One region of the Pseudoalteromonas sp. SG41-2 genome, then DNA from elsewhere that is predicted to be linked to it. Evidence: predicted binding sites of a transcription regulator. Region 1 holds the regulator's gene; the other holds the start of a gene.
The links. Region 1 encodes MetJ, which represses methionine synthesis genes. Its sites were predicted from a motif close to TAGACGTCTAGACGTCTA; they were not measured.
Positions count from the first base shown of each region.

Region 2: the regulator MetJ is predicted to act here: its motif matches at 3,607-3,624, upstream of metA (homoserine O-succinyltransferase).

Region 1 is NZ_JACJFK010000005.1:113,449-121,952, forward strand. Features, by position in the region: gene H5186_RS05615 (SPOR domain-containing protein) at 1-39, opposite strand, end outside; gene priA (primosomal protein N') at 61-2,247, opposite strand; gene rpmE (50S ribosomal protein L31) at 2,481-2,693, shown strand; gene H5186_RS05630 (malic enzyme-like NAD(P)-binding protein) at 3,257-4,498, shown strand; gene metJ (met regulon transcriptional regulator MetJ) at 4,608-4,928, opposite strand; gene metB (cystathionine gamma-synthase) at 5,164-6,426, shown strand; gene metL (bifunctional aspartate kinase/homoserine dehydrogenase II) at 6,433-8,504, shown strand, end outside.
Region 2 is NZ_JACJFK010000049.1:3,019-11,522, reverse strand. Features, by position in the region: gene H5186_RS21775 (histone deacetylase) at 1-83, opposite strand, end outside; gene H5186_RS21770 (PilZ domain-containing protein) at 150-512, opposite strand; gene ettA (energy-dependent translational throttle protein EttA) at 856-2,529, opposite strand; gene H5186_RS23345 (DMT family transporter) at 2,623-3,522, opposite strand; gene metA (homoserine O-succinyltransferase) at 3,690-4,637, shown strand; gene H5186_RS21750 (homocysteine S-methyltransferase family protein) at 4,627-5,694, shown strand; gene metH (methionine synthase) at 5,705-8,335, shown strand.

The DNA.
Region 1 (8,504 bases):
GTTGCCCGGTTTTTTATTAATAAAATCGTGTTGTGCCATGGTGGTATTGGGCTTCTAACCTTAAATCATATCTATTGGATCTACATCTAAGCTCCATCGCACCTTTTGCGCTAATTTACTGGTACTTAAGTAGTCTACCATTTGCGCGAGATATTGGTGTAATAGAGGGCGTTCGAGCGCTTGAATATGCAATTGAAAGCGATATTTCCCCGCAATTCGCTCGAGCGGTGCAGGGATCGGACCTAGCAATTGTATACCAGTTAGACCTTGGACTGGAACTAAATCTGTTAAAAAATCGACCACTTGCTTTATGTTGTGACCTTCAGCGCGGACAATCGCCATATTAGTTATTGGTGGTAGCTGTGCGTCATCGCGCTCTTGCAGTGCAAAACGGGCGAAATCTTGATAACCATTATTGACTAAATCTTGTAATAAAGGATGTTCGGGAAAGTGAGTTTGCAATAATACATGACCTGGTTCGCCACTGCGCCCAGCACGGCCAGCCACCTGAGTAACCAATTGTGCTAAATGCTCTGTGGCGCGAAAGTCGCACGAGTACAAGCCGCCGTCGACATCAAGGATCAATACTAAGCTCACATCAGCAAAGTGATGACCTTTGGCAAGCATTTGGGTGCCAACTAAAATCCTTGCACCGCCTTGGTTTATATCGTCTAGGGCTTTTTCTAAACTGCCTTTACGACGCGTTGAGTCGCGATCAATCCGGCTAATCGGGGTATCAGGAAACTCGGTTGTTAAAAACTCTTCTATTTGTTCGGTGCCTTTGCCGTTAGGAAATATTTGTGTACTACCACAGTCTGGACACTGATGCGGCACGCGTTCTTGCTCACCGCAGTGATGGCAAATCATCTGGCCGATGGCCTTGTGAAAAGTCGCACTGGTGCTGCAACGTGTGCACTCACTTAACCAACCACATTCATGGCAAATCAGGGTAGGCGAAAAACCGCGACGGTTTAGAAATACCATCACTTGTTTGCCTCGTTTTAAATGCTGACGCATAGTGGCAAGACTGGCATGGGCTATACCAGCTTGATCCGGCTGGCCTTTCATATCAATCAGCTGAAATTTATTGTCGGTACTGGTTTGCGCACGTTGCGTTAGGCTCAGCAGTTGGTATTTATTATGAATTGCCTTATGCAAGGTTTCGAGCGCCGGGGTTGCTGAGCCTAAGATCAGCGGTATTTTATGTTGAAAAGCGCGGTATGCGGCTAAATCACGGGCATGGTAACGTAAGGTATCTTGTTGTTTAAATGAACCGTCATGTTCTTCATCAACAATGATCATACCAAGCTTTAAAAATGGTAAAAAGATACTCGAACGTGTACCAATCACAATTGCGCAACTGGCTTTTTCACAAAAGCGCCAAGTTTGTAAGCGTTCGTTATCGGTCAGTGCTGAATGCCACAGCATAATCGGCGTATCAGGAAAGCGACGACGAAATCGATTAACCGTTTGTGGCGTAAGGCCAATTTCAGGCACTAGTACGAGTGCTTGTTCACCGCGTTTTAAAACCTCTTCAAGGCATTGTAAGTAAACCTCGGTTTTACCACTGCCAGTAACACCTTCTAGTAAAAAGCTATTGAAACCGACCGCTTGATTAATGGTGGTACAGGCTACTGCTTGCTCTTTATTTAGAGTCGGCTTAGTGCCTACGGTGGGAAGTTGTTGTTGCCATTGGTTGTCGTGTTCAATCGTTTGGCTGATCAGCTCTTTGTTAAGTAAGCTGTCGATAGTTTTTTTACTAAACCCCAGCGCTTTTAATTCTGTAAGTGATGATTTACCCGAATCTGCCAGTTGTTTGAGTAAGCTTAGTTGGCTCTTTGCTTTTAAAGACGGTAATTTAGCGCCTTTTGCAGTTAGTGCCACCATACTAATACTGCTTTTATCTGGGCACAGTCCTTGACGCAGCGCGCCAGGCAGGGCGATATGAATTGTTTCACCTAGTGGGTAGCAATAATAGCGCGCAGTAAAACGCAATAATTCGATATGTCGCTCTGATAAAACAGCTTCATCATCAATCACTTCAAGCACTGCTTTAAGTTTATTAACCGGCACATCGGTGTTGGTTTTTAGCGCCAGTACGACCGCAACTTTGCGCTGATTACCAAATGGCACCCATACCCGCGCACCGACTTTAGGCATCACCGATAAACCATCTAGTTGCTCTGGAATGCGATAATCAAAGGTGCGATGCAACGGTACTTTTATAGCAACTTCAACAAAACTCATAACAACCCAAACAAGAACGAATAAGGGAGTTAATGTACTAAAATTATGGCTGAAAACCTACCTGCAAATACCTTCTTTAAAACTTTTGTTCATTTTATTAGCAAAAACGACATTTAAAGCTTGTAGCAAGTGGGGTTGTTGCTTAGAATACGCGTCCTAAATAATTTGTTTTAACGACGTATGGTGCCAGACTCCGGGTTTGGAGAGCGATGCGGCCTTAACTAGAGGTTTCTATGAAAGAAGGTATTCACCCTAAGTACGAAGTAATTTCAGCATCATGTTCATGTGGAAATAAATTCGAAACTCGTTCTACTCTGTGTAAAGACATTCACTTAGACGTATGTTCTGCGTGTCACCCGTTTTACACTGGTAAGCAAAAAGTTTTAGACACAGGTGGCCGTGTTGATCGCTTTAACAAGCGTTTCGGTTCACTTAGCAGCAAGTAATTCTTGTTGTTTTGTCGGAAAAAGCACCTTAGGGTGCTTTTTTTATGCCTGCTATTTATTAAAAACACCGCCTTTTAGTCTTTATTTCTTGCTCTAGTGCTCCAGCTTTACGCATTCATTATGTTGTGACTATTTCCCACTTTTATATCCAGTATAGCGAGTAAATAACAGACAAATAGTGATTTGTTGACTATATTGTCATTCTCGTTAAAGCGATAAATTAAACGTTTTTGTCGGTAAAGTTAGGTCTTTTGCGGTTAAATGTTGTTAACGTCTTACTTTGATGGTTTTTAGTCATAGGTCATTATTTTTGCTTTAAAGCGTTGCATAATGAGCATTTTAAGATGGGTTTTTTGATGCTTTGTGGCGTTTTTATAGCCGAAAATTGAAGCTTTTTTGCAAAAAATGCTGACAAAACGCATAAAATTAACGGATATAGCATATAACAGGATAGACCTGATATTGCTTGAATTTAATTATAATATAGGTATCGTTCCCTATAAGATATAAGAACTGCTTACTCTCACTTTCAACTTAACTTACTTGCAGGATAAAATCGCGTTATGTCAGACTTTCGTGAACAAGCTTTACATTACCATTCGCACCCCGTTCCAGGAAAAATTAGCGTTGAGCTTACAAAGCCAGCTGAAACCGTACAGGATCTTGCACTCGCATACAGCCCCGGTGTTGCAGAACCGGTACGTGAAATAGCTGCTGATCCCGCTAATGCCTACAAATACACCGGTAAAGGCAATATGGTTGCGGTTATTACTAACGGCACCGCTATTTTAGGTTTAGGTAACTTAGGTCCATTGGCTTCAAAACCGGTTATGGAAGGTAAAGCGTTATTATTTAAACGCTTTGCGGGTCTAGATTCGATAGATATTGAGGTGAAACACAATACCACCGAAGATTTCATCAATACAGTTGCTAACATCGCTGATACGTTTGGCGGTATTAACTTAGAAGACATTAAAGCGCCAGAGTGTTTTGAAATAGAAAAAGCATTGATCGAGCGTTGTAGCATTCCAGTGTTCCACGACGATCAACACGGTACCGCGATTGTAACGGCTGCTGGTATGATCAACGCACTTGAAGTACAAGGCAAAGAAATCGAAGATGCGATTATCGTTTGTTTAGGAGCCGGTGCCGCAGCGGTTGCGTGTATGGAGCTACTGATCAAGTGTGGTGCATTGCGTGAACATATTTACATGTTAGATCGTAAAGGCGTTATTCATACTCGTCGTGATGATTTAAACGAGTACAAACAGTTATTCGCTAACAATACAGATAAGCGCACACTGCAAGATGTTATTGCTGATGCCGATGTATTTGTTGGTGTATCTGGCCCGAATTTACTTTCTCCTGACGATCTTAAGTTAATGGCTGATCGACCTGTAGTGTTTGCCTGTTCAAACCCAGATCCAGAAATCTCACCAGTGCTTGCTCATGGTGCTCGCGATGATTTAATCATGGCAACGGGTCGTTCAGATTATCCAAACCAAGTTAACAACGTGCTGTGTTTCCCATTTATTTTCCGTGGTGCGCTAGATGTGCGTGCAAGCAAAATTAATGATGAAATGAAAATTGCTGCGGTTGACGCTATTCGTAGCATTGCTAAAGAACCAGTACCAGCGGAAGTATTAAAAGCGGCGGGTGTTGAGACACTTGAATTTGGTGCGCAGTATATTATTCCAAAACCGATGGATCCGCGTCTATTACCGCGCATTGCCAAAGCAGTAGCGCAAGCGGCAATTGATTCTGGTGTTGCACAAATTGATATGCCGGAAAACTACATGGAGTAGCTGCTTCGCTGCAATTGGTAATGGCACAATAATAAAAACCTCAGCAACTTACGTTACTGAGGTTTTTTTGTAGCCAATTCCTGAAGCAGGAATATATACAAATGATAACTTAATCTTCGTTGAGTACAGGTACTTCGAGACCCATTTCAAGCATGATTTTTTTCACTTCTTCAGGCACTTTCTCTGGATTATCTTTACGTAAATCTTCATCGTTTGGCAGTGGTTGGCCAGTAAATGCGTGTAAAAATGCTTCACAAAGTAATTCGCTATTTGTTGCATGGCGAAGATTATTAATTTGACGACGAGTGCGCTCATCAGTCAAAACTTTTAATACATTTAGCGGGATCGAAACGGTGATCTTTTTAACTTGTTCTGATTTTTTCCCGTGTTCTGCGTATGGGTGAATATATTCACCATTCCATTTAGCCATAGGATGTATCGTTGCCTCAGGTTGTTAATTGTTTGCGCGACCTTTTGCAGCGCAAAGATGGCGAAATTCTATCGTGTTAAAAAAGATAGTCAAATACTTGTTTTTTAGCCATCTAGAGGCTTAAATGTTTTTACTTCTAATCTTGCGGCTAAAACCGCATAAATGCTTTGACTTATTAAATTTGATCCTCTAACCTTTTAGACGTCTAAACATCCATTTAATTGTAGGTGACGGTATGAGTCAAAAGAATAAAGCAACCATTGCAGTACGCAATGGTATTGATGCAGATAAACATCACGGCGCGGTTGTGCCTCCCATTCATTTATCGACCACCTACTCATTTGCTGATTTTGATAAAAAGCGCCAATATGATTATGGCCGTAGCGGCAACCCAAACCGTGATTTACTCGCTGAAACGCTCGCTAAGCTTGAAGGTGGCGCTAAGGGGATTATCACTGCAACGGGCATGGCTGCGGTGCATTTAGCTACTCAGCTGCTAAACAGTGACGATACCTTAGTGATCCCACATGATTGCTATGGCGGTAGTTACCGCTTATTCACCTCACTTGAAAAGCGTGGCTTATTAAAGTTAGTGGTTTTAGATTTAACTAAATCTGAAAATCATCAAAAAATTCTTGAGATAAAACCAAAGCTAATTTGGATTGAAACACCGAGTAATCCTATCTTACGGTTAACCGATATTAAAGCGATCACCACGATTGCTAAGCAGTGCGGTGCGTTGGTTGGTGCCGATAACACATTTTTATCACCTGCTTTGCAAAACCCAATTGAGTTTGGTGTTGATATTGTGGTGCATTCGACCACTAAATATATTAACGGTCACTCAGATGTTGTTGGTGGTGCGGTGATCGCCGCTACCCAAGAGTTGGGTGATGAGCTTGCTTGGTGGGCTAATAACATTGGCATTACCGGTGCCCCGTTTGATAGCTACTTAACGTTACGTGGTTTACGTACTTTGAATGTTCGTTTACGTCAGCATCAAGAAAATGCCTTTATTATTGCCCAATATCTAGAAAACTCCCCTTATGTAAGCCAAGTATATTACCCTGGATTAGTATCTCATCCACAGCATGAACTCGCTAAACAGCAGCAACGTGGTTTTGGTGGCATGGTAAGCTTTGATATCAAAGGTGATATTAATGATGCTGCAGAATTTTTGACCAGCTTAGAAGAATTTAGCTTAGCTGAGTCATTAGGTGGGGTTGAGAGTTTGATTTGTCACCCTGCAACTATGACCCACGCAGGTATGGAGGCAACTGCTCGTCTTGCTGCGGGAGTAGGTGATACCCTGATCCGTATTTCGGTGGGCATTGAAGATGTAAAAGATTTAATCGCTGACTTAGATCGTGTATTCAATAAAGTGAAACCAGGTCAAGCTCAGCACGGCGCAAAAGTAATCGCTTCCTCTGTTCAACAACAAGATGATGAGCAATCAAACTCATTTAAACTGACTCCTGCACATACGGCTTTGTGGTAATAAAAAATGGTAAATATAGTTCATAAATTTGGTGGTTCTAGCCTTAGTTCTGCAGAGCGTTATCAGGCCGTAGCAAATATTATTCTAGCCCATACGGAAGCCGGTGATTGTGTGGTGGTATCCGCAGCCGGTAAAACTACCAATACGTTAGTTACGTTATGGCATAGTTACCAGCAAGGTGATCAACAGGCAGTGAGTGATATTTTATTGCAGCTTGATAATCATCAACGTACTTTGATCGAGCAGTTATTGAGTCCAGCAGCGCGACATACGGCATTAAACGTATTAGAACAAGAGCTAGCCTTAATTGCACAGCAAACTCAACAGCAAAGCTTACAGGAAGCCGCATTGCTTGCTCACGGTGAAGTTTGGTCGGCACGATTATTGGCTAGCTATTTAAAACAGTTAAATGTTGCAGCTCAAGATGTTGATGCTCGTCAATTGTTTACCCTTAATGATGGGCAATTATTACATCAAAAAAATCAACAAGCCTGTGCCGAGTTAATTTCAGCCAATTGCATTAATATTGTTACCGGTTTTATAGCCGCTGATTGCCAAGCAAATACCGTTACTTTGGGGCGCAATGGCAGTGATTACAGCGCGACTTTGTTAAGCAGTTATTGTCATGCTAGTCAGGTATCAATTTGGACTGATACCCAAGGGGTGTTTAGTACCGACCCTCGTAAAGTAAAAAAAGCGATTAAGTATTCTAAAGTATGTCGTGGCCAAGCAAACTTACTGGCGCGTTTGGGCAACCCAGTGTTACATGCTAAAACTCTCTCGCCATTAAAAAATACTGATATCAAATTAGTCGTTCGCAGTAGTTACGACAGCGAAGCTAGCGCGACAGAAATTGTCAAAGAAGGTTACAGCAAAGCTAAGCGTTTTATCACTACCTTAGAAAATATTGATTTACTGCGCATTGATCAGCTGCGTGGCGGTGAAATTGGCGAATTAAGTCAGCTTATTCAACACAGCTTGCATCATTTTATTAAAAACGGCGATACCTACTTACTAGTGCCTGCAGCAGCGACTCATCAGGTGGTGAGTCATTTGCAAGGGCGCGCTAATATTATTGAGTCGAACTTACATGGTTGCGCTGTTGTGGCGCCACGAAATGATGTAGCGCAATTATTTGAACAAGCAACGCAAGTGCTTAGTGAGCAAAGTTTAGTGCCGCGCTTTAGCCATCAAGACGCAGACTACATATTACTACTAACGGATCAATCTATTGATAGTGATGTATTGACCTTATTGCATGATAAGCTGATTAACAAAGGCCAAGAGCTTGCCATTATTGTTGCTGGCCTTGGTAATGTTGGTGAAGTATTTATTGAGCAACTAAGTCAGCAGCTTAATCGTTTGCAGCAACACTTCAGCGTTAAGCTGGTTGGTTTATTACGCTCGCGCTCTATGTTGTTCAGCCCAAGTGGTATCGTGCTTGAGCAATGGCAGTCACAGTGGCAAAACGAAGCAATAGATTACCAAGAAGCTGATTTACTGACACGTATCAGCGAACTCGATTACGAACACAAAGTGCTGATTGATATTACTGCTAGTGAAGCGTTTAGTAAGCTTTACCCGGCGTTTGTAAATTTAGATTGTCACCTGATCAGTGCTAATAAATATGCGGGCACTGCAAATAATGACTGGTATCAAAATTTACGCCGTAATTTAGCTGAACGTAACTTATTATGGCGTTATAACACCAGTGTTGGTGCGGGTTTACCAATTAATTTTGCGTTAGCTGATTTACAAAACAGTGGCGACAGTATTACCCATATTGAAGGCGTGTTCTCAGGCACTTTATCGTGGTTGTGTAGCAGTTATGATGGCAGTGTGGCGTTTTCCGATTTAGTGTTGCAAGCGCAGCAAATGGGTTACACCGAGCCTGATCCACGGGAAGATTTATCAGGGCGTGATATGCAGCGTAAGCTATTAATTTTAGCTCGTGAATTAGGGCTCACCTTAGAGCTTGATGAGATTGGCTTAACACCGTTGATGCCAGAGCAACTAGCGCAAGGTGATTGGCAGTCTTTTTTAGCTAATAAGCAGTTGCTTGATGACTTTATTGCTGA
Region 2 (8,504 bases), on a different contig from region 1:
CTCATTACAAAACGATGGTTAGGGTCAAAGTTAAACGAATAGTTAGGGTGATAAACCAGCGGTAAGTGTTGATTAAGAGCCATAGTCAGATTGCGTTGCGAATTTTCTCTAGGGTAACCTACAGGGCAATTTCAATCCAGTTACTTGCTTTACGCACTGTGGATCAAACTCTCAAGTTCACGGTGCAGTAGTGTATCGTCAGCGAGGTTTAACTCAATTAAACGCTTTAAATGGGTAATACTATCTATATCAATATGGGTACATTTTAAACCTATATGTTGTTGTTCGATATGGCAAATAGTGACAGTCATCGCGATGATTACTTCACTTTGCGGGAGTTTAAAGGCAAGAATAGCACTACTGTTTTTTGTAAAGTTAAAGTCATTATTGCGACTAACCAGAGCGCCATTTAATGATATATCGAGCAACTGGCAGGGGTAACTATGGGTATTATTGGTTAAATGCGCGGGAGTTGAAAATAAAATGCGCGTGTAATGTCGGCGGTTTTCCATCACTATTCCTTTTAGGAGTATTAGGAGTATTAGGAGTATTAGGATTAAGTGTAGCCTGTTTTTTAGTCAGTATGTGTAATTAATACCAATCGACTTAAATATTTAACCATTCTAGCGAGCTAAATAAAGCGCTAACTGCGTTATAAATTTTTCATGTAGAACAACTACATGTAAAAATTTATGTCTTGTTATCACTCCATTTATCTGTCGCTATAAATGGTCAGTAACTTAACACGATTGGTATAAGCTGAACTCTGGATCGTGAATCTCTGATCTATATTCCAGGTTAATAAAAAAAGCCCCACATAAATGTGGGGCTTAAAAAATGTTTAGAACCTAGAACTTAACCTATCTTTTTGTACTTAATACGCTTAGGTTGCGTAGCCGCAGTGCCTAAGGTCTTTTTAAGCCATTCTTCATATTCAGTGTAGTTACCATCGAAGAAGTTAATTTGGCCTTCGTCACGGTAATCAAGAATATGTGTTGCGATACGGTCTAAGAACCAACGGTCATGCGAGATACACATAACGCAGCCTGGGAATTCTAAAATAGCGTTCTCAAGGGCACGTAATGTTTCAACGTCCAAATCATTGGTTGGCTCATCCAGCAGGATAACGTTGCCACCGGCTTTTAATAACTTAGCTAAGTGTAAGCGGTTGCGTTCACCACCTGACAAGTCCTTAACAAATTTTTGCTGATCGTTACCTTTGAAGTTAAAGCGACTAACATAGGCACGGCTTTGGAATTCAAAGTTACCAATTTTTAGTACGTCTTGGCCGTTTGAAATTTCTTGGAAAACAGTATTGCTGTCATCCATATTGCCACGGAACTGATCAACGGTTGCCAGTTCAACCGTTTCACCTAGGTTAATTTCACCGCTGTCTTGTTTGTCTTCACCGCTGAGCATTTTAAACAGCGTTGATTTACCTGCGCCATTGGCACCGATAATGCCAACAATTGCGCCTTTAGGCACAGTAAAGCTTAGATCATCAATTAACACGCGATCGCCAAAGCTTTTCTTCAAGTTTTTAACTTCAATAACTTGATCACCTAAACGTGGTCCAGGTGGAATAAATAGCTCGTTGGTTTCATTACGTTTTTGGTAATCAGACTGCTGCATTTCAGTAAATTGCGACATACGCGCTTTTGACTTAGCTTGACGACCTTTTTGGTTTGAACGTACCCACTCAAGTTCTTGTGCAATTGATTTTTGACGGGCTTTTTCAGACTTTTGCTCTTGCTGCAGGCGCGCATCTTTTTGCTCAAGCCAAGAAGAATAATTACCTTCCCATGGAATACCTTCACCACGGTCAAGCTCTAAGATCCAGCCAGCTACATTATCGAGGAAGTAACGGTCATGGGTTACCGCCACAACAGTGCCTTCGTAATCATGCAAGAAGCGCTCAAGCCATGCTACAGATTCTGCATCTAAGTGGTTAGTCGGCTCATCGAGGATAAGCATATCTGGTTTTTCAAGCAATAAGCGGCAGATAGCCACTCGGCGACGCTCACCACCTGACAAGAATTCAATTTTAGCATCCCACTCAGGTAAGCGCAGGGCATCTGCGGCGCGCTCTAATACGTTGTCGATGTTATGACCATCGTGGGCTTGAATAATTGCTTCAAGCTCACCTTGCTCTTTGGCTAGTGCGTCAAAGTCAGCATCTTCCATCGCGTATTCGTTATATACTTCATCAAGACGGTTAAGCGCGTTTTTAACTTCGCTGACTGCTTCTTCCACAGTTTCACGAACCGTTTTGCTTTCATCTAGAATAGGCTCTTGCGGTAAGTAACCAATTTTAGTGCCCGGTTGAGGATATGCCTCACCTTCAAACTCTTGATCAAGGCCGGCCATAATACGTAGCAACGTTGATTTACCAGAACCGTTTAAACCAAGTACACCAATTTTTGCACCCGGGAAAAAATGCAAAGAAATATCTTTTAAGATAGTGCGCTTAGGTGGCACAACCTTAGATACTCGACTCATCGAGAAAATAAACTTATCAGGTAAAACCATGGAGGGAGCCTTCAAATAATAATAAAAATTTCAATGTTGTATTGTAGTGGCTCACAGGTGAAACAGTCAACGAATCAACCAAATAACAATGTGCTAATTCGCGAGCAATACTCCTACACCGATTAAAGCAAGCAAGCCGCCTATTAACATTTTATTGGTAACGGGCTCGCGCTTTATAAAACCAATGCTCATTACAATTAATGGCGCGGTTGCGAAAATCGTTTGTGCAATGGCTGGATCGGTATATTTAACTGCGCCAAGTTGAAGCCATAAACCAAGGAAAGTGCCTAAAAACACAGCCGCAAAAAACCATTGTTTGCCGCTAATTCCCCTTAGAGTTAGTGCTTGTTTAAATTCACTGCTTTTAAATACTGCAACAACTAAGGCCACAGTCATCGTACCTGCTGCTAATCTAATTAATGCCGCCCATAAGCTACTCATATGCTCATTATTGAGTGCGCCTTTAGACATCACCATACCGAGCGCTTGGCCGATAGCAGCTGCAAGGGCACATAAAACACCTTTGCGATAATGTTGATGATCAACCTGTGGCAATGTTTTTTCAGGCTTGATTGCTATTACTACGCCAATGGTTGTAAGTACAATACCGCACCATGCAAATGGCGATAAATAATGATTTAATAGCAGGATATTAAAAACCCCCACAAGGGCTGGAGCAAGGGACTCAATAACTAACGTGCGAGCAGGGCCAATATTTCGCAGCGCAGTAAAATAGGCGCTATCGCCAATCGCAATCCCAATCACCCCGCCAGCAATTAGCCAAAGCCAGCTTGTCAGATGATGTGGTAGTGCAGCGTCTTGAGTAATCGCAATAGTCGCTAACATCATGGCACTTGCTAACACGCCTTTACTGATGTTTAGCTGCATAGGCGTTAAGTGATGGCTAAAACCTTTATATAAAATGGTCGAAAGCGCCCAAACAATAGCTGCTAATATAGCAAAAAGTTCTCCTAAGCCTAGCCAATCAATCACGTTTACCACCTTAAAATAAAATCAACAGGCGCATTATGGCGAGCGGTTTTTAGAATGCAAAAGAATAGCTAAAATAAATTCATTTAGACATCTAAACATCTAGAGGTTGAAATTTCCAGCTATCCGTTCATAATTAGCCATTGGTTAATTATGCCTTGGAGATGAGTATGCCTATTACCGTTAAAGATGAATTGCCCGCAATTGCGAAGTTACGTCAAGAAAACGTATTCGTAATGCCAAAAAGCCGCGCTAAAACCCAAGAGATCCGTCCGATGCGCTTGGCGATTTTAAACTTAATGCCTAATAAGGTAGAAACCGAGGTGCAATTTATTCGTTTGCTCGCTAATTCACCCTTACAAGTGAATGTAGAGCTTCTACGTTTAGACACTCATCGCAGCAGTAGCAATTCAGAGCAGCATTTAGACACTTTTTACCGTTATTTCTCTGAAGTGAAAGACAACAATTACGATGCATTACTCATTACCGGCGCACCATTGGCACATTTAGAATATGACGATGTAGCCTACTGGGATGAACTAAAAGTAATTTTAGATTGGGCGGAGCAGCATGTAACCTCAACATTATTTTCGTGTTGGGCGGCTCACGCGGGTTTATTTCATCATTATAATCTAAAGCGTGAACTAAAAGAAAATAAGCTCTGTGGTGTGTTTACCCATAAGTGTTACTTTGAACATGGAGCCTTAACGCGTGGTTTTGACGATACCTTTGTAGTTCCGCACTCGCGTTATGGTCATATTGATATTGAAAAAATTAACGCTTGTGATGACTTAGTTGTGCTGGCAGGTTCAGAGCAAGTAGGCGCTTACTTAATAAAAAATAAATCCGGCAGCCAAGTGTATATTACCGGGCATCCTGAGTATGATGCAGACACTTTAAAAGGCGAATATCGGCGCGATTTAGAAAAAGGCCCTGATGCGCCATTGCCTGAAAATTACTTTCCAGATAACAACCCAGATAACGAACCGTCGAAAACTTGGCAAAGCCATGCCTTTTTACTTTTTTCGAATTGGTTAAATTATTATGTGTACCAAACCACACCCTATGATATTAATTTAGTTAGCCAAGCCGTAAGGACTAACAACTATGCCGAATAATTTAGAAAACAAAAGCGCCGAGTTAATTGAAGCGCTACAACAGCGTATTTTAATTCTTGATGGTGCTATGGGTACCATGATCCAAGAACATAAATTAGAAGAACAAGATTATCGTGGTGAGCGCTTTAAAGATTGGCATGTACTGATCAAAGGCAACAATGACTTACTAAGCTTAACGCAACCAAAAATTATTGCAGATATTCATCGCGGCTTTTTAAATGCCGGTGCCGACATTATTGAAACCAATACCTTTAACTCGACCACCATTTCGATGGATGATTATGACATGGCCAACATCAGCCGTGAGATTAACCTCGAGTCAGCTAAATTAGCACGCAGTATTTGTGATGAGTTCACGGCTAAAAATCCAGAAAAACCGCGTTATGTAGCGGGTGTATTAGGGCCTACTTCAAAAACCTGTTCGATTTCTCCAGATGTAAACGATCCTGGTTATCGTAATATTACTTTTGACAAGCTAGTTACCGCTTACGTTGAATCAACCCTTGCTCTTATGGAAGGTGGTGTTGATTTAATTTTGATAGAAACAATTTTTGATACGCTTAATGCAAAAGCGGCTTCATTCGCGGTTGAAGAAGCGTTTGAGCAAGCCGGTCGCAAGTTACCTGTGATGATTTCTGGCACCATAACCGATGCATCCGGGCGAACATTGTCAGGGCAAACCACCGAAGCATTTTATAATTCGATTCGTCATATTAAGCCGATTTCAATTGGTTTAAATTGCGCGCTTGGTCCAGATCTACTGCGCCAATATGTTGAAGAGCTATCACGGGTTTGCGAAACCTTTGTATCAGTTCATCCCAATGCCGGTTTACCTAACGAGTTTGGTGAATATGACTTAGAAGCACCAGAAATGGCACAAGAAATTATCGATTGGGGTAAGTCAGGTTTTATCAATATTGTTGGCGGTTGTTGTGGTACTACACCTGCACACATTAGGGCTTTTGCGAAAGGGCTTGAAGGGGTTGAACCTCGGCCATTGCCAGAGCTTGAAGTGCGTATGCGCTTATCAGGCCTAGAAGCGTGTAATTTAAATTAAGGTAGCCGAGATGACACAAAAAATAGCAGTATTTACCAACGTCGGCGAACGTACCAATGTTACCGGCTCAGCCATGTTCAAGCGTTTGATCATGGAAGAAGATTACGAGACCGCCCTTAACGTTGCTCGCGAACAAGTAGAAAACGGCGCACAAGTGATTGATATCAATATGGATGAAGCCATGTTGGACTCAAAAGCGGCGATGGTTAAATTTTTAAATTTGATTGCTTCAGAACCTGATATTTCTAAAGTACCAATTATGGTCGACTCCTCAAAATGGGAAGTGATTGAAGCGGGCTTAAAGTGCATTCAAGGCAAGGCAATTGTAAATTCAATCTCGTTAAAAGAAGGCGAAGAGCCATTTATTCGCCAAGCTAAAATTATTAAACGCTTTGGCGCCGCTGCAGTGGTTATGGCATTTGATACCGACGGCCAAGCAGATACAGCCGATCGCAAGTTTGAAATTTGTGAGCGCAGTTACCGCATTTTGGTGGATGAAATTGGCTTTGCGCCAGAAGATATTATTTTCGATCCCAACATCTTTGCGGTAGCAACCGGTATTGAAGAGCACGATAACTACGCAGTTGAATTTATTGAAGGCACGCGCCGTATTAAGCAAAACTTGCCATACTGTAAAGTGTCGGGCGGGGTGTCGAATGTATCGTTCTCGTTCCGTGGTAATAACCCTGTGCGAGAGGCCATTCACTCAGTATTTTTATACCATGCCATTCAAGCGGGCATGGATATGGGTATTGTTAATGCCGGGCAACTCGCTGTGTATGACGATATACCAGCAGAGCTTAGAAAAGCAGTTGAAGACGTTATTTTAAATACCGACCCAGGTGCAGGTGAACGCTTAGTTGAGTTGGCACCAAAATACTCTGGCATGGCACAAGCTGAGCGAGTTGAAGATTTAGAATGGCGTACTTGGCCAGTTGAAAAACGCTTAGAGCACGCATTGGTTAAAGGCATTACCACCTTTATCGATGAAGACACCGAAGAGTGCCGCGCTGCTGCCGATAAACCTATTCATGTGATTGAAGGGCCATTAATGGACGGCATGAACGTGGTAGGGGATTTATTTGGTGCAGGTAAAATGTTTTTACCGCAAGTGGTTAAATCAGCGCGAGTGATGAAGCGCGCAGTGGCCTACCTAGACCCTTATATTGAAGCTGAAAAAGAAGAAGGGGCTACTAACGGTAAAATCGTGATGGCCACCGTTAAAGGTGACGTACATGATATTGGTAAAAATATTGTTGGCGTCGTACTGCAATGTAATAACTATGAAGTTATCGATTTAGGCGTAATGGTGCCTGCTGATAAAATTTTGCAAACTGCCATTGATGAAAAAGCTGATATTATTGGTTTGTCAGGGCTTATTACTCCTTCGCTTGATGAAATGGTACACGTTGCCAAAGAAATGAAACGCCGTGGTTTTGAACTACCGCTATTGATTGGTGGTGCGACTACCTCAAAAGCCCATACAGCCGTTAAAATTGAACCGCAATATGACAAAGGCGTGGTGTATGTAAATAACGCCAGTCGCGCCGTAGGCGTGGTCTCTAACTTATTATCGAAAGAGCATAAAGCTGAATTTTTAGCAAAAACCAGCGCTGAATACGTCAAAGTACGCGAGCAGCAAGCACGCAAAAAACCACGCTCAAAACCGGTGACTATTCAACGTGCCCGCGACAACGCCGCCAAGCTTGATTGGGATAATTACACTCCACCGGTGCCGAAAAAGCTGGGCGTGACAGAGTTTAAAAATGTCTCGATAGCCACTTTACGACAATACATAGACTGGACGCCGTACTTTATGACCTGGTCAATCGCTGGTAAATACCCACGTATCATGACCGATGAAGTGGTTGGCGAGCAGGCGCAAAGCTTATTTAAAGACGCTAACGACATGTTAGACGATCTTGAAAAGTCTGGCAGTTTGCAACCGCTTGGCGTAATTGGTTTATTCCCAGCTAATCGCGTGGGTGACGATATTGAAATATACACAGACGAAACTCGCGCTGAACTATTAACCACATCGTGCCATTTACGTCAGCAAACAGAAAAAACCGACTTTGCTAACTACTGCTTAGCTGATTATATCGCCCCGAAAGGCACGCCTGATTACTTTGGTGCATTTGCGGTAACAGGCGGTCTTGAAGAAGACGACTTAGCTGATGCGTTCGATGCACAGCAAGATGACTACAACAAAATAATGGTAAAAGCGGTGGCAGATAGACTCGCCGAAGCCTTTGCTGAGTACTTACACGAACAAGTGCGTAAAGAATATTGGGGTTTTGCCCCAGACGAAAACCTTGCGAATGAAGATCTTATTCGTGAAAACTATCAAGGTATTCGCCCAGCACCCGGTTACCCAGCATGTCCAGAGCACACTGAGAAGAAGAAAATCTGGCAACTACTCGATACTGAAAAGCGCATTGGCATGCAGCTCACCAGCTCATACGCCATGTGGCCCGGCGCTGCGGTATCAGGCTGGTACTTCTCTCACCCTGAGGCTAAATACTACGCCGTAGCGGCAGTACAAAAGGATCAGGTTGAAGATTACGCTCAACGAACCAACATGACGCTAGAAGAAGCGGAAAGATGGTTATCGCCTAATTTGGGGTATGAGCCGGAGTAAGTGAAGCGGTCAGCTATCAGCCGTTAGTTTAAAACAAAAAAGCGAGCCAAATTAGGCTCGCTTTTTTTGTACAAAGTTTTTCCTGATAGCTCTTCGGTATATCATCATACTTTCACATTCAATGAGCTTGCGTATGCCCCTAACCTTGGGTGTAGAATGATTAGTACAT